DNA from 4 places in the Streptomyces sp. NPDC052036 genome. Region 2 is predicted to be linked to each of the others. Evidence: riboswitches for the same ligand, from Rfam matches in the RefSeq annotation. Region 2 holds a riboswitch; each other region holds the start of a gene.
What was found. A riboswitch is a leader RNA that binds a small molecule or an ion and turns the genes downstream of it on or off. The one in region 2 is predicted to bind thiamine pyrophosphate.

Region 1 (7,230 bases), on a different contig from region 2:
ACGCCATGACGGCGCCCTACGTCGGCGCCCGCCTGTCCTTCGGGCCCCTCACCACGCTGGGTGCGCTGCTCGTGGCGGGGTGCGCGCTGACGACGCTGGTGACGGCGGCCATCGAGGCGCGGCAGGCGCGCGCCGAGACGGTGGCCGCGCTGGTCCGGCTGGGCGCGCCCGCCACGCTGCTGCGCGGCGCGGCATTCCTCCGGGCGGGCGCCCTGGCCCTGGTGTTCGTGCCGCTGACCTGGATGGTCGCGGAACTGGCCGCCATGCCGCTGAGGGGCTGACCTCTGCCGGGAGAGGTTCCCGGGAGAAGTCCTCGGAGAAAAGGGGCCGCGCGCCGATGAGTTTCGCCGCGGCCCGCGGTCTCCTCCTCCGTACGGGCCACCGCACGGCCACGACCGCACACACCACCACGTCACCGGGAGAGACCGCTCATGTACCAGCAGATGATCTTCGTGAACCTGCCCGTCGTCGACGTCGAGGCGTCGAAGAAGTTCTTCATCGAGCTGGGGTACTCGATCAACCCGCAGTTCACCACGGACGACTGCGCCTGTGTCGTCATCAGCGACACCATCATCGCGATGCTGCTCAGCAAGCAGCGCTACGCCGACTTCACCAAGAAGGAGATCGCGGACGCGACGAGGACCAGCGAGGTGCTGCTGTGCCTCAGCGCCGAGAGCCGGGAGAAGGTCGACGAGCTGGTGGACCGGGCGCTCGCGGCGGGCGGCTCGGCCGGCGGGGAGACGCAGGACCACGGCTTCATGTACGGCCGTTCCTTCGACGACCTCGACGGCCACACCTGGGAGGTCATGTGGATGGACCCCGCGGCCGTCCAGGGCTGAGCCCACGCAGGTGAACGGGGTACCACCGCGGGGGAAGTCGGGGTGGTCGGGCGACTGTTCAAACGTCACGACTGTTAACGACACGGCAAAGACGGGTGTCATGCCGGACATCGCCGTTGACAGCGCTTAGCCACCGCTTATAAACCTGTGGGCCTGGTGGGGACGCTGTTGTTGGGGCAACGTCCCTGAAATCCCCCCGCAGTTGCGCATCACGCGAAGGGCAATCGTGTCCATATCCTCCCGTACCGCACGTTCAGTGCGCATCCTCGGCGTCGCCTCCGCCACTGCCGCGCTCGCACTCGGCGCCGCCGGCAACGCGCTCGCCTGCAACATCCGTGACTTCTCGGCCGTCGCGTCCTGCGACACCAACGGCAAGGGCGTCATCACGGTCACGGACACGGACGCTTCCGGCAAGGAAGCGACCGTCTCGGTCTACCTCGAGTCGAACGGCGCCGACGCGAAGATGGTCGGCGAGCAGACGGTCAAGGGCACCAAGGAAGGTGCGACCGTCTCCTTCTCCGAGGACTGGGCGCCGAAGGCCCAGTACCGCATCCACGTCACGGCCGGCGGCATCGTCAACGAGAACATCTCGCCGAACCTGACCACGCCGGACAAGGCCTGCACCACCTCGGAGACCACTCCTCCGGCCAGCACTCCCCCGGCCTCGGAGACCCCGAAGCCGTCGGCCACCCCGTCCTCGTCGGAGTCCACCCCGGCGGAGTCGAGCAGCACGCCCGCCGCTCCCGCCGGCGACAACTCCCCCTCGCCCGCGGCCGGCACCTCCAACCTCGCTGAGACCGGTTCCAGCTCCAGCACGCCGATGATCGCCGGTATCGCCGCCGGCCTGGTCATCGTCGGTGGCGGCGCGGTCTTCTTCGGCATGCGCCGTCGCGGCGCGTCGAAGAGCAACTGACGCACGCGGCACAACCGTACGAGCACAGCGGCCCGCCCCCTCGCCGGGGGCGGGCCGTTGTGCGTGTCCGGCACCGGGCGGCCGGTGCCCGGCTACGGCGCGGCCCCGTCCGCGAGGACGACGACCTCGGCCGCGTCGAACACCACCCCGGTCTCGTCGCCGGGCTCCGGTGCGGCCCGTAGCGGGCATGCCGCCTCCAGCGCGGGTGCCTGCTCGGGCTGGAGTCTGACGGCGACATGGGTGCCGCGGAAGGTGCGTGCGGTCACCGTGCAGCGCAGTCCTTCGGAGACGGGCACGAGCCGCACACCGGCGGGCCGCACGAGCAGGCCGCACGGCCCCTGGGGGGAACCCCCGGGGACGGGGACCTTGCCCCACGGCGTGTCCGCGGCCTCCCCGGAGACGGTCGCCTCCACCACGTTGTCGAAGCCGAGGAAGCGTGCCACGAACGCGTCCGCGGGCCGCTGCCAGACCTCAAGGGGCGTACCGGACTGGGCGATCCGCCCCTGGCGCATCACCACGACCCGGTCCGCGAGCGCGAAGGCCTCGCCCTGGTCGTGGGTGACCGCGAGCACGGTGGTGCCCAACCGGCCGAACAGCTCCCGCAGTTCGACGACCAGGCGCTCCCGCAGCGACCGGTCGAGCTGGCCCAGGGGCTCGTCCAGCATCAGCAGCCGGGGCCGGGGAGCGAGCGCCCGGGCGAGCGCGACGCGCTGCTGCTCACCGCCGGAGAGCGCGGCGACGGCCCGTCCCGCGGCCCCGGGCAGCCCGACGAGGTCCAGCAACTCCCTGACGCGTCCGTCCCGTTCGCCGCGTGTGACGCCCTGCATCCGCAGCCCGAAGGCGACGTTCCCGCCCACGTCCCGCTGCGGGAACAGCTGGTGGTCCTGGAACATCAGCCCCACCCCGCGCCGGTGCGCGGGCACCCCGGCCAGATCGCGGCCGTCGAGGACCACCCGCCCGGAGTCGAGCGGTTGCAGCCCGGCCACGGTCCGCAGCAGCGTCGACTTGCCGCCGCCGCTGGGCCCGAGCACACACACCACCTCGTGCTCGGCGACCGCGAGGTCGACTCCGTCGAGCGCGGTGCCTCCCCGGAAACGTACGGTCGCCCGCTCAAGTCCGAGCATCGTCAGAACTCCCCCGTCCGATCGGTCCGCAGCCTCTCCAGGACCAGCAGCGCCACCGCGCACACCACCATCAGGATCGTCGAAAGGGCCATCGCCTGGCCGTAGTTGAGGTCGCCGGGCCGAGCGAGCAGCCGCGCCACCGCGACGGGCAGCGTGGGGTTGTCGGGCCGGGCGATGAACACGGTCGCCCCGAACTCGCCCAGCGACACCGCGAACGCGAACCCGGCCGCGATCAGCAGCGCCCGCCGCACGATCGGCAGATCGACCTCCCGCCACACCCGCCACGGCGACGCCCCGAGCACGGCCGCCGCCTCCCGCAGCCGCTCGTCCACGGCCCGCAGCACGGGCAGCATGGTCCGTACGACGAAGGGGGCACCCACCAGGGCCTGAGCCAGCGGCACCAGGATCCAGGAACCGCGCAGGTCCAGCGGCGGCCGGTCCAGGGAGATCAGGAACCCGAAGCCGACGGTCACGGCGGACACGCCCAGCGGCAGCATCAGCAGCGCGTCGAAGCCCCGCACCAGGCGGCCGGCGTCCCGGCGAGTGAGGGCCGCGGCGGCGAGCGAGCCGATCAGCACGGCGATGAGGGTGGCTGCGCCGGCGTACGCGAGCGAGTTGCCGATCGCGTTGACGGGCGCGACGAGGAAGGTCCCGCCGTCCGCGTGCGTCAGTGCCTCGTAGTACGCGAACCCGGGCGCGTCGAGCGACCGGGCGACGAGCACGGCGAGCGGCAGGACGAGCAGGACGGCGACGGTGGCGAGCACCAAGACGAGCAGCGCCCACTGGCCGGCCCCGCGCGGTCTGCGCGCCGTGCGGGACGCGTCGACCAGCCGTAGCGCGCTCTCCCGGCGGCGCACGGTCCAGGCGTGCACCACGAGGATCGCGCCGACCGCCAGGAACTGCACGATCGTCAGCACGGCGGCCGTGGACAGGTCGAAGATCTCGGAGGTCTGCCGGTAGATCTCCACCTCCAGGGTGGAGAAGGTGGGGCCGCCGAGGATCTGCACCACACCGAACGAGGTGAAGGTGAACAGGAAGACCATGAGGGCGGCGGCGGCCACCGCCGGGCCCAGGGCGGGCAGCGTCACCGTCCGCCAGGCGGCGGCGCGGGAGGCGCCTAGCACCCGCGCGGCCTCCTCCTGGCGCGGGTCGAGCTGCGCCCACAGACCGCCGACCGTACGGACGACGACCGCGTAGTTGAAGAAGACATGCGCGAGCAGGATGGCCCACACGGTGGTGTCGAGCCGGACGCCCCACAGGTCGTCGAGGAGTCCACCGCGGCCGACGAGTGCCAGGAAGGCCGTCCCGACGACCACCGTGGGCAGCACGAACGGCACGGTGACGACCGCGCGCAGCAGTTGTTTGCCGGGGAAGTCCAGACGGGCGAAGACATAGGCGCCGGGCATCGCCACGAGCAGGGTCAGCGTGGTGGAGACGAGCGCCTGCCAGGTGGTGAACCACAGCACGTGCTGGATGTCCGGCTGCGCCGGCACATCCGCCAGGCGCCCTAGGCGCCATACCCCGTCGACGCGCAGACCGCGCGCGACGATCGCGGCGACGGGGTAGGCGAAGAAGACCGCGAAGAACGCGACGGGCAGGGCCATCAGCCCGACGCGCGCCGCACCGCCCCGGTTCGCCCGCTTCCTCGGGGCTACTTCAGTACCAGCGACGTCCACGACCTGACCCACTGGTCACGGTTGGCGGCGATCTTCGTCGGGGCCATGGTCTCGGGGTTCTTGGCGGCAGGCCCGTACTCGGTGAACTCGGCGGGCACCCGCGCGCCCCGCACGACCGGGTAGACGTACATGTTGAGCGGCATGTCCTCCTGGAACCTCCTGCTGATCAGGAAGTCGAGGAACGCCTTGGCGCCCTTGGGGTTGTGAGCGTTGCTCAGCAGACCCGCGAACTCGATCTGACGGAAGCAGGTGCCGGCCGCGACGCCGGTCGGCGCGGTCGTGGGCCGCGACTTGGCGTAGACGACCTCGGCGGGCGGGGAGGAGGCGTAGGAGACGACCAGCGGCCGGTCGCCGCCGGCCTTGCGGCCCGCGGCCGAACCGGAGAACTCCTGCTCGTAGGCCTGCTCCCAGCCGTCGACCACCTTCACGCCGTTGCCCTTGAGCTTGCTCCAGTACTCCTGCCAGCCCTTGTCGCCGTACTTCGCGGCGGTGCCGAGCAGAAAGCCGAGGCCCGGCGAGGACGTGGCGGCGTTCTCGGTGACGAGGAGGTTCTTGTACGCGGGCTCGGTGAGGTCGTCGAGGGAGGCCGGCGGGGCAAGCTTGTGGTCGGCGAAGTACTTCTTGTCGTAGTTGACGCAGATGTCGCCGTAGTCGATCGGCGTGACCCGGTGCTTGTCCCCGTCCAGCTGGTACTGCGCACCGACCTGGTCGAGTCCCTTGGCCGCGTACGGCTGGAACAGGCCGTTGTCGAGCGCCCGGGACAGCAGCGTGTTGTCGACACCGAAGAAGACGTCGCCCTGCGGGTTGTCCTTGGTGAGGATCGCCTTGTTGACGGCCTGACCCGCGTCGCCGTCGGGGAGGACCTTGACGTGGTAGCCGGACTCCTTCTCGAACGCCGCGATGACGGTCTTGGAGGCGGCCCACGAGTCGTGGCTGACGAGGGTCACGGTCTTGGGATCGCCGCCGCTCCCTGCCGTGGAGCCGGACGATCCGCACGCGGACAGCGTGACCATGCCCAGCCCGACGGCGACGGCCGCGAACTGCCTGCCGGTGATGCCCACTGATTTCCTCCTGGAGGTGACCAGGAAGAGACGCGGCCCCGCGCGGAAGCCCCGAAGGGTCCCGGGCAGGGCGCAACAGCTCGAGTGAAGACCGAACTCCCTACCCAGAATGACCTGGGCGAGGTTCAGAGGGTCTGCGGGCTCTCCCGCACTCTCAGCGCTGTGGCGCTCCCCTGTCGGAATATGCAGATATGAAAAGCTATGAACAGCTGTGGATAACTACGGACCATGAGATACGGACGGCCATCAGACTACCGCTCGGTGGCCGCGAGCTGACCACACGCTCCGTCGATCTCCTGGCCCCGGGTGTCCCGGACGGTCACCGGCACCCCATGGGCGGCGATCGCCTCGACGAACGCCTTCTCGTCCTCGGGCCGTGACGCGGTCCACTTGGACCCGGGCGTCGGGTTGAGCGGGATCAGATTGACGTGGACGGGCCTGCCCTTGAGCAGCCGGCCGAGCCGGTCACCGCGCCACGCCTGGTCGTTGATGTCCCGGATCAGGGCGTACTCGATGGACAGCCGGCGCCCGGACCTCTCGGCGTACTCGAACCCGGCGTCGAGGACCTCACGCACCTTCCACCGCGTGTTGACGGGCACGAGGGTGTCCCGCAGCTCGTCGTCCGGCGCGTGCAGCGAGATCGCGAGACGGCACTTGAAGCCCTCGTCGGCGAAGCGGTGGATGGCCGGCACCAGGCCTACGGTCGACACGGTGATCCCGCGCTGCGACAGCCCGAGCCCGTCCGGCGCGGGGTCGGTGAGGGCGCGGATGGCGCCGACGACGCGCTTGTAGTTGGCGAGGGGCTCGCCCATGCCCATGAAGACGATGTTGGACAGCCGCGCCGGGCCGCCGGGGATCTCACCGTCGCGCAGCGCCCGCATGCCGTCCACGATCTGGTGCACGATCTCCGCGGTGGACAGATTGCGGTCGAGGCCCGCCTGACCGGTGGCGCAGAAGGGGCAGTTCATACCGCAGCCCGCCTGGGAGCTGATGCACATGGTGACCCGGTCGGGGTAGCGCATCAGCACGGACTCCACGAGCGTCCCGTCGAAGAGCCGCCACAGGGTCTTGCGGGTGGTGTCCTGGTCGGTCGACAGATGCCGTACGACCGTCATCAGCTCCGGGAGCAGCGTCTCCTGGAGCCTGGCGCGCGAACCGGCGGGGATGTCGGTCCACTGCTCCGGGTCGTGCGAGTACCGCGCGAAGTAGTGCTGCGAGAGCTGCTTGGCGCGGAACGGCTTCTCGCCGATCGCGGCGACCGCCTCCTTGCGCTCGGCGGGCGTGAGGTCGGCAAGGTGCCGCGGCGGGGTCTTGGCTCCGCGCGGCGCGACGAAAGTGAGTTCTCCGGGCTTAGGCATGGCTCAACCAGTGTCGCAGATCCAATCGGGTGACCTGCGGGCGCAGCTCGCCACGACTGCCGTTACGAGTAGTAGTCGTCGCCGGTCGTCACTGAGCGGCTTCGGACGGCCCAGGGACGGCCCGAGAGCGCGCACTCGCGTGAATGGGATGATCTCCCCGGAGGGGGTGCGCATGGACATGCTCGAGCTGATGGGGTGGCTGGCCGAGCGCGGAGTCACGACCGTGTTCAAGGTCGACGGTGATCGCATGGCTGAGCAC
Region 2 (7,230 bases):
TTCGCTGCGCGCGTCGAGCACCTGCCCGAGCAGCGCCACCGCATCGTCCGGACGCAGCTCGGGGTTGCGGGCGGTCGCCGTCGTGACCAGTTCGTCGAGCTCGATCGCCAGCCCCGGCACGGCGGCCGACGGCGGCGGCACATCCTCGTTCAGGTGCTGGTAGAGCACCTGGGCGGGGGAGTCCCCGCCGTGCGGCTTGGCGCCGGTCAGCATCTCGTACAGGACCACCCCGCACGCGTACACATCGACCCGGGGGTCGGCCGTGCCGTGTTCTATCTGCTCCGGGGCGAGATAGGAGACGGTGCCGAGGACGGCGCCCGTGGTGTTCGTGACGGTGTCGACGGCCCGGACGAGACCGAAGTCGGCCACCTTGACCCGGCCGTCGTCGCCTATCAGGACGTTCTCCGGCTTCATGTCCCGGTGCACGAAACCGGCGCGGTGCGCGGCGCCGAGCGCGGCCAGCACCGGCTCCAGGATGTCCAGGGCGGCGCGCGGCTGGAGCGCCCCCCGCTCGCGCAGCACGTCCCGCAGGGTGCAGCCCGCGATGTACTCCATGGCGAGGTAGACGTAGGACCCGTCGGCGCCCTGGTCGAAGACCTGCACCACATTGGGGTGGGCCAGGCGCGCGACCGACTTGGCCTCACGGATGAAGCGCTCCACGAAGCTCGCGTCGGCGGCCAGCGCCGGGTGCATCACCTTGAGCGCGAGGACACGGTCGAGGCGGGTGTCCAGGGCCCGGTAGACCGTGGCCATCCCGCCGATCGCGATCCGTGCGTCGACGCGATAGCGGCCGTCGAGCACCTGCCCGACGAGAGGGTCCTGAAGGGTCGTATCCACGCAGGTGAGTCTACGAGGGACCACTGTCGGTCCCCTCCGCTCCCGCTGCTCGGGGCATGACTGCAGCGGAGCTGTGACGCGGACCGCACGCGGCCCGGCCCCCGCGGCGGACGGCCGGGGCGGGTCTCAGAACGCGGGCCGCTCCGGGTCCAGGCGCGCCATGCCCTCCGTCGGGGACGACGCCTCCGCGAAGTGCCGGCGGGGAATGCGCCCCGCCCGCCGGGCCAGCCGGCCCGCCTCCACGGCGTGCCGCATGGCCTCCGCCATCAGGACCGGTTCCTGCGCCCGGGTGACCGCCGAGGCGAGCATCACTCCCGCGCACCCCAGTTCCATGGCCAGGGCCACGTCCGAGGCCGTGCCCGCCCCCGCGTCCAGGATCACCGGCACGCGTGCGTGCTCGATGATCAGCTGGAAGTTGTGCGGATTGCGGATGCCGAGCCCGGAGCCGATCGGCGAGCCGAGGGGCATGATCGCGGCGCAGCCGACCTCCTCCAGCTTCCGGGCGAGGACCGGGTCGTCGTTCGTGTACGGCAGCACGGTGAAACCGTCGTCGACCAGGGTCTCGGCCGCGTCCAGCAGCTCGATGGGGTCGGGCAGCAGGGTCCGCTCGTCGGCGATGACCTCCAGCTTCACCAGATCCGTGCCGAGCGCCTCGCGCGCGAGGCGGGCGGTGAGCACCGCCTCGCCCGCGGTGAAGCAGCCCGCCGTGTTGGGCAGCACCCGGATCCCGAGCCGGTCGAGCACGGACAGCACCGAGCCGTGCACCGAGGCGTCGACGCGGCGCATCGCGACCGTCGTCAGCTCCGTGCCGGACGCTACCAGCGCCCGTTCCATGACATCGAGGCTCGGCGCGCCGCCGGTCCCCATGATCAGCCGGGACGAGAACGTCGTGCCACCGAGGACGAAGGGGTCGTCGGCCATGGGATCAGCCTCCTTGGACGGCGGTGAGGACCTCGACGCGATCACCCTCGTGGAGGGCGGTCGACGGCCACTGCGTGCGCGGGACGACGGTTTCGTTGAGGGCGGCGGCCACTCCCGAGGGGGCCGCGGTGAGGGCCCGTACGACGGCGTCCAGTGCGATGCCGGGAGCGAACTGTCGGGACTCTCCGTTGACCGAGATGTTCATGCGGGCTGCTCCGTGAGCGCGGTGGCGGCGAACCGCCGGGGGGTGAAGGGGCGGGCCTCGTCCGGGAGGTCGCCCGTGGTCAGGACATGGGCCATGACATCGCCGGTCACCGGGGTGAGCAGGACGCCGTTGCGGTAATGGCCGGTGGCGAGCAGCAGGCCGTCCAGCTCGGTCGGGCCGAGCAGCGGCGCGTTGTCCGGGGAGCCCGGGCGCAGTCCGGCCCGGGTCTCGGTGAGCGGCAGCTCGGTGATCCCGGGGACCAGCTCGTGCGCGTCGCGCAGCAGCTCGTAGACCCCGCCCGCGGTGACCGTGGTGTCCCAGCCCAGCTCCTCGCTGGTCGCGCCGACCACCAGCTCGCCGTTCTCGCGCGGCACCAGGTAGAGGTGGCCGCCGCGGACGACGGCGCGCACGGTACGGCTCAGGAACGGGGCGTACCGCTTCGGCACGGTCAGCCGCAGCACCTGCCCCTTCACGGGGCGCACGGGCGGCAGCACCTCGTCGGGCACCCCCGCGAGCTGCCCGCTGAGACTGCCCGCGGCGAGCACGACCTGTTCCGCGGCGAGCTCGGTGCCGTCGGCGGTCCTGACGCCGGCGGCCCGCCCCCGCAGCACCGTCAGCCGTTCGGCCCACCCCCGGTGAAAGCCGACCCCGGCCCGTTCGCAGGCCGTGACCAGCGCCGCGACCAGCCGCCGCGGGTCGATCTGGTGGTCGCCGTCGACCTTGAGCCCGCCGCGCACCCCGGGCGCGAGCATCGGCTCCAGGCGTCGGCACTCACGGCCGTTCAGCCATTCCGACGCGAGGCCGGAGCGCTGCTGCAGGGCGTGCAGGTCCCGCAGATGGGCGCGGTCGTCGGCGTCCAGCGCGACGGCGAGCGTGCCGCACCGGCGGTACCCGAGGTCCTGGCCGGTGGCCTCGGTCAGCTCGGCGGCGAAGTCCGGGTAGCGCCGCGCGGACTCCAGATTGAGCGCGAGCAGCGTCTGCTCGCCGTAGTGCAGTTCGGTGACGGCGGCCAGCATTCCCGCGGCCACCTGGGCGGCGCCGCCACCCGGTGCGGGATCGACCACGGTCGTGGCGAGCCCGTGCTGTGCGGCGCGCCAGGCCGTGACGAGTCCGATGATCCCGCCCCCGACGACGAGGACGTCCGAGGCACGTATGGGCGACATGGGCATTCAGCCCCCTCCCTTCGCCGGCATGATCCGGATCAGGTTCGTACGGTCGGAGGCCGGCCAGCCTCCCTCTCAGCCCGGTGCGTCCGGGCTCCCGCGAGTGCTTGTTACGGGGGCCACCCTAATCCGTGGCCGTCCGTGCCGGTAAGGGAGCCTCCCGGGGACCGAGGTTGTGGTGCGCCACGGCGGGTAGGCGCAAGGGGACCGCCCCGGTTTCCCGGCAGGCACGGTTCGGGCGGGGTCGCGGCAGGCAGCGGGACGAGTGCTGTGCAGCAGGTCACTCAGCATGCCCGCTGACTGACACATTGTCAGTTGGCTAGGGTGATCAGGTGAGCGAGCAGACGCAGGAGCGGGGCGATTCGGCACGGCGCGTCGTCGTCGTGGGTGCGGGCATGGCCGGGGTGCAGACCGCGGTCGCGCTGCGCGAACAGGGGTTCACCGGCCGGGTGACGCTGATCGGGGCGGAGCCGCACCAGCCGTACGACAGGCCGCCGCTGTCCAAGGCCGTGCTGCTCGGCAAGGCCGAGGGCTCCGCCTTCGACGTCGACTTCGAGGCCCTCGGCATCGAGCTGCGGCTGGGCTGCGAGGTGGTCGGCCTGCGCCCCGGCGATCATGAGCTGGACACCGTGGAGGGATCGGTCCCCTACGACGTGCTCGTTCTCGCCACCGGAGCGGAACCGATCCAGCTGCCGGGCGCGGAAGGCGTCCCCGGGGTGCATCTGCTGCGCACGCTGGACGACGCCGAGCGGCTGCGGCCGGTCCTCGCCGAGCAGCACGACATCGTGGTGGTGGGCGCGGGCTGGATCGGTGCCGAGTTCGCCACCGCGGCGCGCGAGGCGGGCTGCGCCGTGACCGTGGTGGAGGCCGCGGACCGGCCGCTCGCGGGGGCGCTGCCCGCGGAGGTGGCCGCACCGATGGCGGCCTGGTACGCGGACAGCGGGGCCGAACTGCGCACCCACGCGCGCGTGGACCGCATCGAGCCCGGGGCCGTGGTGCTCGACGACGGGTCCCGGGTGCCCGCGGACGCGGTGGTCGTGGGCATCGGGGCGCGCCCGGCCACGGCGTGGCTCGCGGGCTCGGGCATCGAGCTGGGCGTGCACGGGGAGGTGCTGGCCGACGAGCACCTGCGCACCTCCGTGCCGGACGTCTACGCGGTCGGGGACTGCGCGTCCTTCCCGTCGGGCCGGTACGAGCAGCGCCTGCTGGTCCACCACTGGGACAACGCCCTCCAGGGCCCGCGCACGGTCGCCGCGAACATCATCGGGGAGACGCCGATGGCGTACGACCCCGTGCCGTACTTCTGGTCGGAGCAGTTCGGCCGTTTCGTCCAGTACGTGGGCCACCACGCCGCGGCCGACACGACCGTCTGGCGCGGGAACCCGCAGGGCGCCGCCTGGGCGGTGTGCTGGCTGCGCGCGGGCAGCCTGGTGGGCCTGCTGGCGGTGGGCCGCCCCCGGGACCTGGCGCAGGGCCGCCGTCTGATCGAGTCGGGCACCCCGATGGACCCGGAACTGCTGGCGGACCCGTCGCGCCCGCTGAAGGAGGCCACGGCGTAGGGGGCAGATCCCGGGCGCTGCGTCCGGGCCCTCGCGCAGCCCCCCGTTCGCGGGACGGCCGGGGTCCTTCGTGTCCACCGCCGGAGGCAACCGGCACTCCACCGGAGGCGCCCCGCTTCCGACTGTCAGTCCGGGATGGCACGCTTGATCCCGTGACCGAGATTGACGCAAAGATTGATGCTCTCGTCCCCGGCTGGCTCACCCTCCCCGACATCGCCGAGGCACTCGGCGTCGAGGTGACCCGCGTGCGGCAGCTGGTCAAGGAGGGCCAGCTCATCGCCGTACGCCGTGGCGAGAACCGCGCACTGCACGTCCCCGACGCCTTCATCGACGGGGACAAGGTGGTCAAGGGCCTGTCCGGGACCCTGACCCTCCTGCGGGACGACGGCTTCACGGTCGAAGAGATGATCGAGTGGCTGTTCACCTCCGACCCGACCCTCCCCGGCACCCCCGCACAGGCCCTCATGGAGAATCGCGGCACGGAGGTGAAGCGCCGCGCGCAGGCGCTCGCCGTCTGATCCGAGCGAGACCAACCGTCCGGCGTACGGGCCGCGGGTCCAGGGGCCCCGGCCTCCGGCCGTCCGCGCCCGCCGCGGCCCGTACGCCACCGACCCCCCGGGGGGAACCCACCGTGCCCGACACCGCCCGCACCGCGCGGCTCGCCGACGCCCGCGTCTATCTGTGCACGGACGCCCGCACCCGCCAGGGCGACCTCGCCGAGTTTCTCGACGCGGTCCTGACCGGCGGCGTCGACATCGTGCAGCTGCGCGACAAGGGCATGGAGGCGGCCGAGGAACTGGAGCACCTGGCGGTCTTCGCCGACGCCTGCGCCCGCCACGGCAGACTGCTGGCGGTGAACGACCGCGCGGACGTCGCCCACGCCGCCGCCTCGGACGTCCTGCACCTCGGGCAGGGCGACCTTCCCGTCCCCGCGGCCCGCGCCGTCCTCGGCGACGACGTCCTCATAGGCCGCTCGACACACTCCGTGGCGGAGGCCGAGTCCGCCGCCGCGCAGGACGGAGTGGACTACTTCTGCACGGGCCCCTGCTGGCCCACCCCCACCAAGCCCGGCCGCCCCGCCCCCGGCCTCGACCTGGTCCGGCACACCGCCGCGCTGGGCACCGACCGGCCCTGGTTCGCCATTGGAGGCATCGACCTCGGCAATCTGGACCAGGTGCTGGAGGCCGGCGCCCGCAGGGTGGTCGTCGTCCGCGCGATCACGGAGGCGGACGACCCCGGCGCGGCGGCGGCAGAGTTCGCGAAGCGGCTGCGCACGGCGTAGGACGCCCGGCTCGTCGGCCCGATCGTGCGCCGGTGTCCGACTGGTGGACAACAGTGCGACAATTCCGGCAAATCCACGTCGTCCGGTTGGGGGACCGCCTCCCCCTGGCTAACCTGCGACTATGGCCCTCGGAACCGCATCCACGAGGACTGATCGCGCGCGAACGGTGCGTGACATCCTCGCCACCGGCAAGACGACGTACTCGTTCGAGTTCTCGGCGCCGAAGACCCCCAAGGGTGAGCGGAACCTGTGGAGCGCGCTGCGCAGGGTCGAGGCGGTGGCCCCGGACTTCGTCTCCGTGACCTACGGCGCGGGCGGTTCCACCCGCGCGGGCACGGTGAAGGAGACCGAGCAGATCGTCGCGGACACGACGCTGACCCCGGTCGCCCACCTCACCGCGGTCAACCACTCCGTCGCGGAGCTGCGCAACATCGTCGGCCAGTACGCGGACGCCGGGATCCGCAACATGCTCGCCGTCCGCGGCGATCCGCCCGGCGACCCGATGGCCGAGTGGGTCCCGCACCCCAAGGGCCTGACCTACGCGGCCGAACTGGTCCGGCTCATCAAGGAGGCGGGCGACTTCTGTGTGGGGGTCGCCGCCTTCCCCGAGATGCACCCGCGGTCCAGTGACTGGGAATCGGACGTCTCGCACTTCGTCGACAAGTGCCGGGCCGGCGCCGACTACGCGATCACCCAGATGTTCTTCCAGCCGGAGTCGTATCTGCGGCTGCGGGACCGGGTCGCCGCGGCGGACTGTGCGACCCCGGTCATCCCCGAGGTCATGCCGGTCACCAGCGTGCGGATGCTGGAGCGGCTGCCACAGCTCAGCAACGCCGCCCTCCCCGAAGCCCTGAAAGAGCGGATCCTCGCAGCCAAAGACGATGCGGCGGCTGTACGCTCGATTGGCATCGAGTTCGCCACGGAGTTCTGCGCGAGGCTGCTGGCCGAGGGAGTCCCCGGACTGCACTTCATTACACTCAACAACTCCACGGCGACGCTGGAAATCTACGAAAATCTGGGCCTGCACCCTCCACAGCGGGCCTAGACCGGTCGCACCGACCTACGACAGACTGCGTAGCGGCCACTGGGAGAGGGGCGTACATGGGCTGGGCGGTCCTCTACATCGCGTTCGGCATCGTCGCGCTGTGGCTTCTCGGCGAGGTGCTGCTGCAGTACAAGGCTCGCCTGCGCTGGCGGCTGCTGGCGTTCGTCGGCTTCCTCGGAGTCGTGCTCGGCGTGCTGAGCGCCTCGGTTCTGGTCATC
Region 3 (7,230 bases), on a different contig from region 2:
TTCCGCATTCCGGTGGAGCTGTGTTACGAAACCTGTGATCCCTATGCGGTGCGTCTGACCTTCCATCTGCCCGGCGACGCCCCCGTGACATGGGCGTTCGGTCGTGAACTGCTGGTGGACGGGGTGGGCCGGCCGTGCGGCGACGGCGATGTGCACATCGCGCCCGCCGAGCCGGACACCTTCGGCGATGTGCTGATCCGCCTCCAGGTGGGCGCCGACCGGGCACTGTTCCGGTCGGGCGCGGTGCCTCTGGTCGCGTTCCTCGACCGCACCGACAAGCTGGTGCCGCTGGGGCAGGAGGGCTCCCTCGCCGACTTCGACGCGCATCTGGACGAGGCTCTGGACCGGATCCTGGCGGAGGAGCAGAGCGCGGGCTGAGACGGCGTGCGGCGCCGGAACGGTTCCTCACGCCGTAACGGTTCCTCGACGACGGTACGGGCGCGGTGAGATGCCGTAACGCTTCTGCGGACCTTGATCGCGAAGGTCGTGGTGGTCCGGGTGAAGTCCCCGGTGGCCATGGTGAAGTCCCGGGTGGAGCTGGAACGCGGCAGGAAGCCTCAGCGCTTGCGGCGGCGCCCTCTTCCCCCACGGGCCGGGACGGGAGCCGAGGCGGCGTCTGCCGTGGCCGGACGGTCCGCCGAGACGACTATGGCCGCCAGGACCGTCGTCACCGGCACCGACGCGACCAGCCCGATCGAGCCCACCAGCGTGCGCACGATCTCCTCGGCGACCAGCTCGCTGCCCGCGACCGAGACCACACTGCTCTGCGCGATCGAGAAGAGCAGCAGCAGGGGCAGGGCCGCACCCGCGTATGCCAGGACGAGCGTGTTGACGACCGAGGCGATGTGGTCGCGGCCGATGCGGATGCCCGCCCGGTACAGCCCGCGCCAGCCCATCGAGGGGTTGGCCTCGTGCAGCTCCCAGACCGCGGACGTCTGGGTGACGGTCACATCGTCGAGGACGCCGAGCGAACCGATGATGACCCCGGCGAGCAGCAGACCGCTCATGTCGATGTGCGGGTACAGGCCGTGGATCAGGCCGGTGTTGTCGTCGGTGTTGCCGGTCAGCGCGGCCCAGCCGATGAACTCCGAGCCGAGGAGACCGATCAGCGACAGGGACACAAGCGTGCCGAGCACCGCCACGGAGGTGCGGGCCGAGAGTCCGTGGCACATATAGAGGGCGAGCAGCATGATGGCGCTCGACCCGACCACGGCCACGAGCAGCGGATTCGAGCCATCCAGGATCGCGGGCAGGACGAAGAGGCTGAGCAGCAGAAAGCTGACGGCCAGCGCGACGAGTGCCATGACGCCGCGCATCCGGCCCACGACCACCACCGCCACGGCGAAGATGCCGGCGAGCAGGGCCATGGGGAACTTGCGGTCCACATCGGTCACCGAGTACTGGAGTTCCTTGGGCGCGGAGGGCTCGTACGCCGCAACGACCTTCTCGCCCTGGTGCAACTGCCGTGACTGGTCCGGCTGGACGATCTCCGTGAACGTACGGCCCTTGTCCTTGCCGGTGTCGACGCGGACGGTCGCCTTCTTGCAGGTGCCGGCAGGCGTCTGCGGGGCCGACGAGCCGCCGGTGAGGGAGGTGTCGCCGACCGGCCCCCCACCCGAGGCGTTCACGGACTTGCAGTCCACCGCCACGACCGTGGTGACCGTGGCCTGCTGGGTCTGCCGGTCGAATCCGACGCCGGAGCGTTTGTGTGACGGGACTCCTCCGGGCCACAGCACCACGAGACCGACGATGACCGCTGCGGTGAACGGGATGAGGATCGCGGCGATGACCTTGCGCAGATGCCGTGACACGGGGGCCGCGGGGCCATGGCTGTGACTGTGGGAGTGGCCGTGTCCACCGTCGGACCCATGGCCGTGCCCGTCTGGGGGGCTGTGTCTGTCGCCCGGGCCGCGGTGGTGCGGCGGCTCGGACGGCGGGTATGAGGGGGGATGCTGCGTCGGGGGCACCCCCCGATCATCGCAAGAACGCGCAAGGCCCACTGTTCAGCTCACCTAATTAGACGCTAGCGTGAAGGGACTTTTGCACACGCGGGAGCTCGGAGCACCGGGCTGAGAGGGCGCTGACCTCCGTAGACGCGATGTTTCACGTGGAACATCAGCGAGCGGAGAGGGCTGTGCCGACCGCTGAACCTGTTACCGGGTAATGCCGGCGTAGGGAGTAGGTCTCATGACCGTCAAGGACGTACGCACGCCTGCCTCCGCTCAGGGAGAAGAGCCTCAGGAGGCCGGGTGGTCCATCGGCTGGCACAAGGCGTATATCGAGGGTTCGCGCCCCGATCTGCGGGTGCCGGTCCGGCAAGTGCATCTCACCAACGGGCAGTCGGTCACCCTGTACGACACCTCCGGCCCGTACACCGATCCGGTCGCCGAGACCGACGTCCGCCGGGGGCTCGCGCCGCTCCGGGAGAACTGGATCATCGTTCGCGGTGACACCGAGGAGTACGCGGGCCGCCCCGTCCGTCCCGAGGACGACGGGATCAAGCACACCTCGCCGCGGGGCGGCCTGCGCAATCTCGACGCGGTGTTCCCGGGACGCCCGCGTCAGCCGCGTCGTGGTCGCGACGGGAACGCGGTGACGCAGCTCGCCTATGCGCGCCGTGGGGAGATCACGCCGGAGATGGAGTTCGTGGCCCTCCGGGAGAACGTTTCGCCCGAGGTCGTCCGTGAGGAGATCGCGGCGGGCCGTGCGGTACTGCCGGCCAACGTCAACCACCCGGAGATCGAGCCGATGATCATCGGCAAGCGGTTCCTGGTGAAGGTCAACGCCAATATCGGCAACTCCGCGGTGACCTCCTCCATCGAGGAGGAGGTCGAGAAGATGACCTGGGCGACCCGCTGGGGCGCCGACACGGTCATGGACCTGTCCACCGGCCGCAATATCCACACCACCCGTGAGTGGGTGCTGCGCAACTCCCCGGTGCCGATCGGTACGGTGCCGCTCTACCAGGCGCTCGAGAAGGTCGACGGCAAGGCCGAGGAGCTGACCTGGGAGATCTACAAGGACACGGTCATCGAGCAGGCCGAACAGGGCGTGGACTATATGACGGTCCACGCGGGCGTGCGCCTGGCGTACGTACCGTTGACGGCGAACCGCAAGACCGGCATCGTCTCGCGCGGCGGCTCGATCATGGCGGCGTGGTGTCTCGCCCACCACAAGGAGTCGTTCCTGTACGAGAACTTCGAGGAACTCTGCGAGATCCTCGCGGCCTACGACGTCACCTACTCGCTGGGCGACGGTCTGCGACCCGGTTCGATCGCCGACGCCAACGACCAGGCACAGTTCGCGGAACTGCGCACCCTCGGGGAACTCGGCCGTATCGCCAGGCGTTTCCATGTACAGACGATGATCGAGGGCCCGGGACACGTCCCGATGCACAAGATCAAGGAGAACATCGATCTGCAGCAGGAGATCTGCGATGAAGCTCCGTTCTATACGCTCGGCCCGCTGACCACGGACATCGCGCCGGCGTACGACCACATCACCTCCGGTATCGGTGCCGCCATGATCGCCTGGTGGGGCACGGCCATGCTCTGCTACGTCACACCCAAGGAGCACCTGGGCCTGCCCAACCGTGACGACGTCAAGACCGGCGTCATCACCTACAAGATCGCCGCCCATGCGGCCGATCTCGCCAAGGGGCACCCGGGTGCGCAGGAGTGGGACGACGCGCTGTCCGACGCGCGCTTCGAGTTCCGCTGGGAGGACCAGTTCAACCTGGCCCTCGACCCGGACACGGCCCGCGACTTCCACGACGAGACCCTTCCCGCCGAACCGGCCAAGACGGCCCACTTCTGCTCGATGTGCGGTCCGAAGTTCTGCTCCATGAAGATCAGCCAGGACATCACGCAGCGCTTCGGCGGTGCGGTGGCCGAGGGTGCGTCGGAGCAGGAGGTCGCCGAGGGGATGCTCCAGAAGTCGAAGGAGTTCGCGGCGGGCGGGAACCGGGTGTATCTGCCGATAGCGGACTGACCTTCCCTGGCGCCCGTGACGCACATGGCCTGGTGCCGTCGCGGGTCCAGGCTGAAGTTCCGGCCCGCAGTCCTTTGTGAGGGGCGGGCCGGGCTTCGGCGGGTGGTTCGGGCCGAGACGGCCTGGGGGCGTGGGACGGCCTCCTGCGTCGCCTGCTCGGTTCGGTCGGCGGAGTGTCGGTCGAGGCCTGTCACTCCGGCTGGTGGTCGGGGCCTCCGAAGTCCGGGCTGGTGAAGTCCGGGCTGCTGAAGCTGGGGCGCGGGCCCGCGGCGGGGCCGCTGTCGGGGCTGCTGAAGCCCGGTCGGTCGTAGCCGAGGTGCGGCATGCGGCTGGGGGTCGTCTCCGGTTCCTTCCGGCTCATCGCGGCCGTGCCCGGGGCGGCGAGGGCCTCGCGGAGGAACGGGAGGATGCCGCGCTCCAGCAAGGCCTCGTGCCAGAGCTCCCGGGCTCGGGTCACCTCCGCGATCAACTCGCTCTGGGCGTCGGAATCGTGAGCCGACGAGCTGTTGCGCAGGGCGGTGAGCAGCAGGCCGGTGGCGGCGACCAGGATCGCCGCCGCGGTCACCGCGCCGAAGACCCACCCGGTGGTCAGGAGGGTCCGGGCGAACACCTGGTGGGGGTTGACCATCTTGAGGATGTAGCCCACGAGCAGGAAGATCGCCGCGGCGGCACCGGCGAGGAAGGGGGCGAGGACGGCGACGACGGCACCGGCTCCGGCGCCCGCCGCGGCCTCCCCCACCGTGGCGGCGAGCCCCTGGCCGTCCGCGTCCGGTTCCGTGGAGTCGCTGTCGTCGATGCTCTCGTGGACGGGTGGGGCGGGCGGTGCCGGTCGGCGCATTTGCTCCCGTACCAGTACGTAGTGCTGGTATTCGGCGGCCGCCGTGGCGGTGATGAAGGCGGTGGCGTTCAGCGCCATGGTGCGCAGCTGTTCGGCGTTGAGCCGCTGTCCCACAGCGGCCAGATCCGGGTGGTGTGGTGCGGAGCGCAGCGCCTCACCGAGGACCCGCTCATAGTCCTGGCGGTCCTCGCTCAGCAGGTGCTGCGGAACGCTGTTCATGTGCATCCCCCGATGCTCCGTAGGGCTGGTGGCTCGGCATGCTGACGAGCCGTCGGGCAGAAACGGAGGGGAGCCTGCTACGGATAAGCCGATGGTAGAGCGGCGACGGCACACGGTGACAGGGGGTTTCCAGAATTTGCCCCACGGCCCGGGCACTCCTCGGTCGTCCCCCGTCGGGGACATGCCTGCCCGGTGAACCCTCAGCTATCCAGGGGGAGTTGCTGGACCAGCAGCTTTCCGGCCATGGTCACGCCGCCGTCCATCGCGATCGCCAGTCCGTCCGCGTAGACGTGGGGACCTTCGACGACCGGACCCGAGGCGTCGTCGCCGTCCTCCGAGCCGACCTCGCCCAGCAGGTAGGGGATGGGGCTGTGGCCGTGGACGATCCGCCGGCCGCCGTAGGTCCCCAGCAGGGACCGCACGGCGTCGGCACCGCCCTCGTCCCGGAAGGAGAAGCGCTTGGTGAACTTCCGGAAGAGGTCCCACACCTCGTCCGCGTCATTGCGGGTGAGCGTGTCGTGGATGGTGTCGTTGACCGCTTCGATGGAGTCGCCGTAGTCGAGGTAGGCGGTGGTGTCCGAGTGGACCAGGAGGTGCCCGTCGACCTCCTCCACCGCGTCGAGACGGGCCATCCACTGCAGATGGTGGTCCTGAAGGCGGTCCATGTCCGTCTTCTGGCCGCCGTTGAGCAGCCAGGCGGCCTGGAAGGTCGCGGTGCCCGCGCCCGAGTGGACGGGCGTGTCGCCGAACCGCTTGGCGCCGAGCAGCAGCAGCTCGTGGTTGCCCATGAGCGCCTTGCAGTAGCCGCCGGCCGCCGCCGCCTCCGCGGACAGCCGCATCACCAGGTCGATCACGCCGATGCCGTCGGGGCCGCGGTCGGTGAAGTCCCCGAGGAACCACAGCCTGGCCGTGCCCGCGGACCAACGGCCCTCGGCGTCGATGAGCCCCTTCTCCTGGAGCGCCGCGAGGAGCTGGTCGAGATAGCCGTGGACGTCCCCGACCACGAACAGTGGCCCTGGCCCTTCGGCGGGGTGCGGGGCGGGCTCGGACGCCGGGTCGACGGGCACCTGGAGCGTGTCGCCGCGGTTGATGACCGGGAGGTCCCGCTCGGTGGGCGTGTACGCGTCGGAGTAGCCGTGGGGGTAGGCCTCGGCTGGTGCGACGGGTCCGGGGATCTCGCCGGGGGGTGTGCTCTGCGTGTACGGACCGGTCTCGTGGACGTACGCGGGCACCCGGAAGTCACGCAACGTCGCCGCCTGCTCCGCCTCGGTTCCCTGACCGGCCCCCTGAGTCATCGACCCCTCCACCATCGCGCCGCATCTGCACCGCATCGGACTGCCTGGTCGCAGCGGTCCACGGTGTCGTGGGCCCATCATAGGAATGCGGATCGCGCCATGTGATGACCCAGGGGTGGTGAATCGGGGAAGGACCCCGCCTCACCGCGGCTTTCGCCCTAAATGGGCGGGGCTTTCCTCGCTGCGACCAGGCACGTCACCCGCCCGCGGGGGATCTGCGCGTCACCCGCCCGTGGGCAGCCTGAGCGTGACTCGTGGCACACCGACGGCTCGGAGCTCCCGAATAGAACGGGAGTACGAGCCGGGCGTCCGTTGCGTACGGAGCTCTCACCCCTGCTCGGGCGACCGGGGCGGACTGACCGTGGTCCGGGGCGGCCGTCGCTGGGACGAGGTGCGCACGATCAGTTCCGTCGGTATGACCTGCTCGACCGGCTGGTCCGACTCGATGCCTTCGATGGCGTCGATGAGGAGCTGGACCACTGCCGTACCGATCCGGCGCGGCTTCAGGGAGAGCGTCGTGACGGGCGGCTCGGTGTTCGCGTAGACGGCGGATTCGCTGCAGCAGACGAGCAGCAGGTCCTCGGGGACGCGCAGTCCGTAGCGGCGCGCGGCGGCGAGCAGATCGGTGCCGTTCGGGTCGAAGAGTCCGTAGACCGCGTCGGGGCGGTCGGGGCGGGCCAGCAGCCGGTCGGCGGCGACGGCGCCCGCGCAGGGATCGTGGGCGGGATAGGCCTCGTAGACCGGATCCTGCCCGACGCGCTCGCACCAGTTCAGATAGGCGGTCGTGGACAGATGGGTGTAGGTGTCCGTCGTGGTGCCGGTCAGCAGTCCGATGCGCCGGGCGCCTGCGGCGGCCAGATGGTCGAGAATGCCCAGGACCGCGGCCTC
Region 4 (7,230 bases), on a different contig from region 2:
CGGATGCGGGCAGCCCGGCGAGAAGGACGGCCATCCGGGCCACGTTGCGGTTGTCCTCGCCGGCCTGGTTGGCGGCGCCCCAGTAGACGTCGTCGATACGGGCCGGGTCGAGACCGGGCACCTGTGCGACCAGGTCGCGGATCACCGCTGCGGCGAGGTCGTCGGGCCGTACGGAGGACAGGGCGCCGCGCAGCTTGCCGATGGGGGTGCGGCGGGCTGCCGCGAAGTGGACGGTACGCACGACGGGACTCCTGATCGACCTCAACCATTAATTAGCACCGCTAGTTTTGAACTATAGACCGCGGACGCCCCGCCGGGAAGCTCCCAGACCTTGTTCCCGGGCGCGCTCCTGCCGGGTTTCACCCCATCCGCCCCGGGCACCCGGGCGGCCATGGAGTGGTTGCGGCACGCGGCATGCCTGGGCGAGGACCCCGATCTGTTCTTCCCGGTGGGGTCCACAGGGCCCGCGCTGGAGGAGACCGCCGCCGCCAAGCGCGTCTGCCGCCGCTGCCCGGTGATCGGCGAGTGCCTGGACTGGGCGCTGCGCAGCGGACAGACGGCGGGCGTCTGGGGCGGCACCGGCGAGCAGGAACGTGCCGAGTTGCTCCGGACCGCGAAAGACCGGACGCCAAGGACGCCGAGGACAAGGAGAAGCGCACGATGACCGTGGTGCACGGCACGCTGACCGAACCCGCACGCCGGGTCACGGGGGACGCCCTGCAGGAGACCCTGGTGGATCTGCTGGGGCTGTCACTCATCGGAAAGCAGGCTCACTGGAACATCGTCGGACCGAGGTTCCGTTCGATCCACCTCCAGTTGGACGAGGTGGTGGCAACGGCACGCTCGTACGCCGACACGGTGGCCGAGCGGGCCGCCGCGCTCGGCGTCCCGCCGGACGGCCGGCCGGAGACCGTCGCGTCCGCCTTCGGCCTGCCGGGCGTGAAGGACGGCCGGCTGCGCGACACGGATGTCGTACGGCTGATGGCGGAGTCGCTTCAGACGGCGATCGGACGGCTGCGCACACGGATCGACACCACGGAGAAGGCCGATCCGGTCACCCAGGACCTGCTGATCGGCCTCACCGCGGAGTTGGAGAAGCAGCGCTGGATGTTCGACGCGGAGAACTGGCCGCGGGAGGACTGAACCGGAGCGGCCGGGCCCGCCGAGGACGGACAGGGCCCGGCCGCCGAGGGCGGAGAGGAGTACGCCATGACCGACGCCCTGGAGATGGACGCGCTGTGGGCCGAGTTCCACCGCGTGGTGAACATGACGTCCCAGGAACTGGCGGCCTGGCTGCGGGTCCGTGACGCGGGCGAGGACACCGAGCCGCTGCCCGAGCGGGCGGGCCCGCCGACCGGGCGGCTCGTCCTCGCGATCCTGCAGAAGCGGCGCACGGATCTGACCGACGACGACGTCCAGGTGATGTACGAGGTCGTGGACACCGTGACCGGCCGGCAGGACCTGGAGAGCGAGCCCGAGGCGGTGGACGACGAGCGGCGCCACCGGTTGATGACGATCGGCCATGACCCGCTCCGGCCGGGGAGGTGAGACCGCCGTGCCCCGCCGCGACACGGCGGACCGCGTCGTCGCGGAACTGGTCGGCGAGCACGGGCACACCTACGCCGAGGAGGCCGGCATCCCGCTCAAGGACACCCCGCAGCCGCTCTACCGGCTGCTGCTGATGGCCCTGCTGCTGAGCGCCCGCATCCGCACCTCGATCGCCCTCGAGACGGTGCGGGCGCTGCAGGACGCGGGTCTGCGGGATCCGCGGCGCATGGCCGGGGCCGACTGGCAGGAGCGCGTGGACGCGCTGGCGCGGGGCGGCTACCGGCGCTACGACGAGCGCACGGCCACCCAACTCGGCAACGGCGCAGAGCTGTTGACGGAACGTTGGGGCGGCGATCTGCGGCGGATGCGGAAGGAGGCGCACGGGGACGTTCCTGAGCTGCGCCGGTTGCTTCAGGAGATACCGGGGATGGGGCCGGCCGGTGCCGACATCTTCCTTCGGGAGGTACAGCGAGTCTGGCCGGAGGTGGGGCCCTATCTGGACGCCAAGGCCCTGTCCGGGGCGGAGCGGCTCGGCCTGCCCAAGGATCCGCAGCGGCTGGTGCGGCTCGCCGGGGACACCGAACCGGCGGTGCTGTCGGCCGCGTTGGTGCGCGCGGCCCTGGACGAGAACGTGGCGCAGGAGGTCCTGGAACACGCGGCATAGGGTCGTCGTCGACGCTGGGGCGACCGGTGGGTGAAGTCTTCTCCGAAGCGGCAGAAAGCGCATTCCCTCACAGCTTCGGCCGCTACGTTGGCCGTTACGTTTTGGCATGCGCGCAACATCATTCTCCCGTCACCCCAGGAGCCGTACCCCCATGCGCAGACTCCTCGCCACCCTCGCGGCGACGGCCGCCGTGTTCGGTGGACCCACCAGCGCCGCGCCCGCCGCGACGGCGGCCGGCTCGGGCACGTTCCGCGTGCTCACCTACAACGTCGCGGGCCTCCCCGAAGGCCTCTCCAGCGCCCCGACGCCCCGCCAGTCGAGCACGACGACGATCGGCGGGCGGCTCGGCCCGTACGACATCGTCCATGTGCAGGAGGACTTCAACTACCACTCCTACCTGTACGCCTCCGACACACACCCCTACCGCACGCCCACCAGCGGCGGGGCCGGCATCGGCAGCGGCCTCAACACGCTGTCCGGCCTGCCGTACGACACCGATGACTTCGAGCGCGTCCACTGGAACTCGTGCCAGTACGACTCGGGCGACTGTCTCACCCCCAAGGGCTTCACGTTCATGCGGGAACGGCTCGCCGAGGGCGTGTACGTCGACTTCTACGACCTGCACACCAACGCCGGTACGAACGACGGCGACCTGGCCTCGCGCGCGGACAACCTCAGCCAGCTGTCGGACTTCGTCCGCACCCACTCCGCGGGCAACGCCGTCGTGGTGATGGGCGACACCAACACCCGCTACACACGCTCCGGTGACACGATCGCGGAGTTCGCCGCGGCGGCCGGTCTCACCGACGCCTGGGTCCAGCTCGTGCGCGGCGGCACCCCGCCCGCGAAGGGCAGCGACGCACTGGTCTGCGACGAGAACGCGGTCACGAACAGCTGCGAGGTCGTCGACAAGATCCTCTACCGGGGCAGCAAGCTCGTCTCGCTGAACGCCACCTCGTACAACAACGAGCACGCGAAGTTCCTCACCGACGACGGGCTCATGCTCTCCGACCACGACCCGATCACCGCGACGTTCGGCTGGACGCGCAACTCCGCCTTCCAGCTCAGTGACCAGTTCGGCGGGCCGCACGGGGACTACTACAACGACATCGACAGCGTCCCGGCGGGCGCGCGCGCCACGAGCATCACCCTGCGCAGCGGCTCCCGTGTCGACCGTATCGGCCTGACACTGAGCAACGGCACCACGCTCGCCCACGGCGGTACCGGCGGCACGGCGTCGACCCTCACCCTGGGCAGCGGCGAGTACGTGACGAGCGCGCAGCTGTGCGAGGGCACGAACGCCGGCCACACGAGGATCTTCTACGCCAAGTTCACGACCAACCTCGGCAACAGCCTGGCGGGCGGCACCACGACGTCCGACTGCGTGACGCGTACGGCGCCCAGCGGCTGGCAGATCGCCGGATTCCACGGCCGCTCCGGCGACGAGGTCGACAAGACCGGCTTCATCTACACCCAGCGCTGACACCGCACGTCGTAGGGGGAGAAGGGCCGCTGCCGGATCCGGCGGCGGCCCTTCCTTGTGGCACATCCCGGAGCTCGGGTTAATCTTGCCGCCGTACCGGACACGGGGTGCCCCGCCAGGGGCTGAGATCACACCCGTCGAACCTGAACCAGTTCGTACTGGCGGAGGGATGTCTTTCATGCCTGTGGCGCATGTTCCCGGCGGGCTGCCCGCCGACAGCCGGCGAGCCGTCTTCGACGGCCGGATGCCCAGCGCTCCCGGCGATCTCCGGATCGAGGGGCACGGCATCGAACCGGTCCCCGAGACCCATCGCTACGGCGGCGCGGGCCGACTGTTCACGGTGTGGTTCGCACCCAATCTGACCATGACCGGTGTGTTCACCGGCACCATAGGCATCGCGCTCGGCCTGGACTTCACCACCGCGCTCGCCGCCGTCGTCCTCGGCACGGTGATCGGCGCGGTGCCCACCGCCTATCTGAGCACCTGGGGCAGCCGTACCGGCGCCGGGCAGCTTCCGCTCGCCCGGCTCGCGTTCGGGCGGGCGGTCGCGCTGCCCGGTGTGCTGCAGTGGCTGTCGTCGGTCGCCTGGGACGCGCTGATCGGGCTCTTCGGCGGGGACGCGCTGGCGCGGCTGTGCGGCTGGCCGTTCTGGCTGGGGGTCCTTGCCATCATGCTGGCGCAGGGGGCCCTGGGAGTCCTCGGCTACGAGGCCATCCACCGCCTCCAGATCGTCATGACCTTCGTGCTCGCGGCCGCTTTCGCGCTGATCGCCCTGCGGATGTCCGGCAGCGTCCAGGTGGCCGCGACAGGCAGCGCGCACGGCGCCGACCGGGCGGGCGCGTTCGTGCTGACCAGCACCATCGCGCTCAGTCTGGCCCTGTCCTGGGCCCCGTACGCCAGCGACTTCAGCCGCTATCTGCCGCGTGCCACGTCCCGTCCCCGGATGTTCTGGTGCACGCTGCTCGGGCTCGTGGTGTCCTACGTGGCCGTCCAGGCCCTCGGGCTGTGGGGCGCGTCCGCGCTGACCGACCAGACGGCCACCGGGGTGGACGCGCTGCTGGGCGGGGGCGCGGGGGGCGCCTTCGGGCTGCTGGCCGTGGCGCTCGCGGCACTGTGCAGCAACGCGATGAACGACTACAGCGGCTCGCTGGCACTGCAGACCGTGGGCGTACGCATACCGCGCCCGGCGGCGGCCGCGCTCGCCGTGCTGCTCGGCTTCCCGCTGGTGCTGTGGATGCACGCGGCCGACACGACGGCTCGCTTCCAGAACGTCCTGCTGTTCGTGAGCTACTGGATCCCCGGGTTCGTGGCGATCGTGGTCGTGGACTGGCTCGCCCGGCGCGGCACCCGCATCGATCTCGCGGCCGAGGCGGCCCGGCCCCGGCAGGCCTGGCCCCCGGTACTGGCGTTCGCCGTCGCCTTCGCCGCGGCGGTGCCGTTCATGGACACCGGCCTGTACGTGGGCCCGGTCGCCCACGCGCTGCACGGCGCCGACATCTCGTACTACGTGGCGTTCGTGGTGGCGCTCGCGGTGTACGCACCCCTGCGCGCCCGACAGCCCCGCGAAACCCGAGGAACCACAGAGACCCGAGAGGAGGGTCGCGCATGACCGCGCCACCCCGTGTGCTCACGATCGCCGGATCCGACTCCGGCGGCGGTGCCGGGATCCAGGCCGACCTCAAGACGATGCTGGCGCTCGGCGCCCATGGCATGAGTGTGATCACCGCGGTCACGGCGCAGAACTCCGTCGGGGTGCAGGGCGCCTGGGAGCTGCCCGCGGAGGCGGTCCGCGCGCAGTACCGCAGCGTCGTCGACGACATCGGCGTCCAGGCGGTCAAGACCGGCATGCTCGCCTCGCCCACCCTGGTCACGACGGTGGCCGACCTGCTCACCGACGTGGCGGCCCCGGTCGTCGTGGACCCGGTCAGCGTCTCCAAGCACGGGGACCGGCTGCTCGCCGACGACGCGCTGGACGCCGTACGCACCCGGCTGCTGCCGCTCGCCACGGTCACCACGCCCAATCTGGACGAGGTCGCGGAGCTGACCGGCCTCCGGGTGACCGACGAGCCCGGGATGCGGCGCGCGGCCGAACGCCTGCTGTCGTACGGGCCCCGATGGGTCCTGGTCAAGGGCGGTCATCTGCCCGGGGCGGCCGTGGACCTGCTCACGGACGGCCGAGCGGAGCACTGGCTGCGCGCCGAGCGCCACGACAACCGGCACACCCACGGCACCGGCTGCACGCTCGCCTCGGCCGTCGCGGTCGGGCTCGCCCAGGGCCTCCCGGTGCCCGAGGCGGTCCGCAGGGCCAAGGAGTACGTCACGGCGGCCATCGCGGCGGGCTTCGCACTGGGTGCCGGCATCGGGCCGGTGGACCACGGGTGGCGGCTGCGGGAGCTCGGGGGACGCTGACGGGGGCGGGTGACACAGGTGCCCGCGGCACCGCACGCCGAGGCGCGCTGACCAGCCTGCGTGCGGGAACCAGCCGTCCGGCCCCGCCTGCCGCAGTCGGCCGTGCGGTCCGGCGTGCCGTGGCCGGCCGTCGAGCCTGGTGTGATGGACCGGCTGGCCGGCCTGGTGTGATGGCAGGGCAGCAGCCACCCGGCTCAAGGCCCCGCTCCCCGCTCAAGGAAGGACCGCACCCTGAACACCCCGCTCGCCGAGGCCCTCTCCGTCCTCCTGCTCATCGCCGTGCTGGCCGGCGCGGTGATCCGTCCCTTCGGGCTGCCGGAGGCGGTCGTGGCGGTTCCCGCCGCCGGGATCGTGGTGGCGACCGGCGCACTCTCGCTGGACCACGCGCGGGCCGAGGCCGAACGCCTCGGGCCGGTAGTCGGTTTCCTGGCCGCCGTTCTGGTGGTGGCGCACTTCTGCGACGCGGAGGGACTGTTCCGGGCCTGCGGCGCGTGGATGGCGCGCTGGGCGGCGGGCCGTCCCGGCCGGCTGCTGACCGCCGTCTTCGCGCTTGCCTCGGTGATCACCGCCGTGCTCAGCCTGGACGCCACGATCGTGCTGCTCACCCCCGTGGTGTTCGCGACGGCGGCCCGGATGGGCGCGCGCGCGAAGCCGCATTTGTACGCCTGCACACATCTGTCGAACACGGCCTCGCTGCTGCTGCCCGTCTCCAACCTCACCAATCTGCTCGCGTTCGGCGCGGCCGGGCTGAGCTTCACCCGCTTCGCCGCCCTGATGGCCCTGCCGTGGCTGGTGGCGATCGGCGCCGAGTACGTGGTCTTCCGGCGCTTCTTCCGCCGTGACCTTGCGGCCGGTGCCACGGCCGAGGAGCCCGGTGAACCGCCGCAGCTGCCGCTGTTCGCGCTGGTGACCGTCGCCTGCACGCTGGCCGGGTTCGTGGTCGCCTCCGCGGTCGGCATCGACCCGGCGTGGTCGGCGCTGGGCGGAGCGCTGGTCCTCGCCGGCCGTGCGCTCGTCCGGCGCCGGGCCACCCCGCTCGCGGTGGTGCGGGCGGCGGCGCCGTCCTTCCTGACGTTCGTGCTGGCCCTGGGCGTCGTGGTGCGCGCGGTGGTCGACAACGGCCTCT

Region 1: another riboswitch for thiamine pyrophosphate. It lies ahead of AB0L95_RS19015 (thiamine ABC transporter substrate-binding protein); the one in region 2 lies ahead of thiO (glycine oxidase ThiO).
Region 3: another riboswitch for thiamine pyrophosphate. It lies ahead of thiC (phosphomethylpyrimidine synthase ThiC); the one in region 2 lies ahead of thiO (glycine oxidase ThiO).
Region 4: another riboswitch for thiamine pyrophosphate. It lies ahead of AB0L95_RS35950 (cytosine permease); the one in region 2 lies ahead of thiO (glycine oxidase ThiO).

Annotation. Positions count from the first base shown of each region.
Region 1 is NZ_JBFAWW010000012.1:154,525-161,754, reverse strand. Features, by position in the region: gene AB0L95_RS19040 (hypothetical protein) at 1-281, shown strand, start outside; gene AB0L95_RS19035 (VOC family protein) at 432-839, shown strand; gene AB0L95_RS19030 (LAETG motif-containing sortase-dependent surface protein) at 1,096-1,752, shown strand; gene AB0L95_RS19025 (ABC transporter ATP-binding protein) at 1,845-2,876, opposite strand; gene AB0L95_RS19020 (iron ABC transporter permease) at 2,879-4,552, opposite strand; gene AB0L95_RS19015 (thiamine ABC transporter substrate-binding protein) at 4,528-5,607, opposite strand; TPP riboswitch at 5,693-5,798, opposite strand; gene rlmN (23S rRNA (adenine(2503)-C(2))-methyltransferase RlmN) at 5,865-6,971, opposite strand; gene AB0L95_RS19005 (hypothetical protein) at 7,144-7,230, shown strand, end outside.
Region 2 is NZ_JBFAWW010000026.1:80,380-87,609, forward strand. Features, by position in the region: gene pknB (Stk1 family PASTA domain-containing Ser/Thr kinase) at 1-837, opposite strand, end outside; gene AB0L95_RS29360 (thiazole synthase) at 964-1,758, opposite strand; gene thiS (sulfur carrier protein ThiS) at 1,763-1,963, opposite strand; gene thiO (glycine oxidase ThiO) at 1,960-3,126, opposite strand; TPP riboswitch at 3,125-3,237, opposite strand; gene AB0L95_RS29375 (FAD-dependent oxidoreductase) at 3,459-4,685, shown strand; gene AB0L95_RS29380 (Rv2175c family DNA-binding protein) at 4,838-5,203, shown strand; gene thiE (thiamine phosphate synthase) at 5,317-5,967, shown strand; gene metF (methylenetetrahydrofolate reductase [NAD(P)H]) at 6,089-7,012, shown strand; gene AB0L95_RS29395 (hypothetical protein) at 7,069-7,230, shown strand, end outside.
Region 3 is NZ_JBFAWW010000003.1:270,934-278,163, forward strand. Features, by position in the region: gene AB0L95_RS07550 (SsgA family sporulation/cell division regulator) at 1-378, shown strand, start outside; gene AB0L95_RS07555 (YibE/F family protein) at 558-1,967, opposite strand; TPP riboswitch at 2,039-2,195, shown strand; gene thiC (phosphomethylpyrimidine synthase ThiC) at 2,188-3,990, shown strand; gene AB0L95_RS07565 (hypothetical protein) at 4,181-5,053, opposite strand; gene AB0L95_RS07570 (metallophosphoesterase) at 5,248-6,342, opposite strand; gene AB0L95_RS07575 (LacI family DNA-binding transcriptional regulator) at 6,670-7,230, opposite strand, start outside.
Region 4 is NZ_JBFAWW010000043.1:27,946-35,175, forward strand. Features, by position in the region: gene AB0L95_RS35920 (thiolase family protein) at 1-241, opposite strand, end outside; gene AB0L95_RS35925 (WhiB family transcriptional regulator) at 392-664, shown strand; gene AB0L95_RS35930 (DNA starvation/stationary phase protection protein) at 661-1,143, shown strand; gene AB0L95_RS35935 (DUF3140 domain-containing protein) at 1,210-1,548, shown strand; gene AB0L95_RS35940 (endonuclease) at 1,556-2,212, shown strand; gene AB0L95_RS35945 (jacalin-like lectin) at 2,364-3,695, shown strand; TPP riboswitch at 3,789-3,882, shown strand; gene AB0L95_RS35950 (cytosine permease) at 3,874-5,304, shown strand; gene thiD (bifunctional hydroxymethylpyrimidine kinase/phosphomethylpyrimidine kinase) at 5,301-6,104, shown strand; gene AB0L95_RS35960 (arsenic transporter) at 6,336-7,230, shown strand, end outside.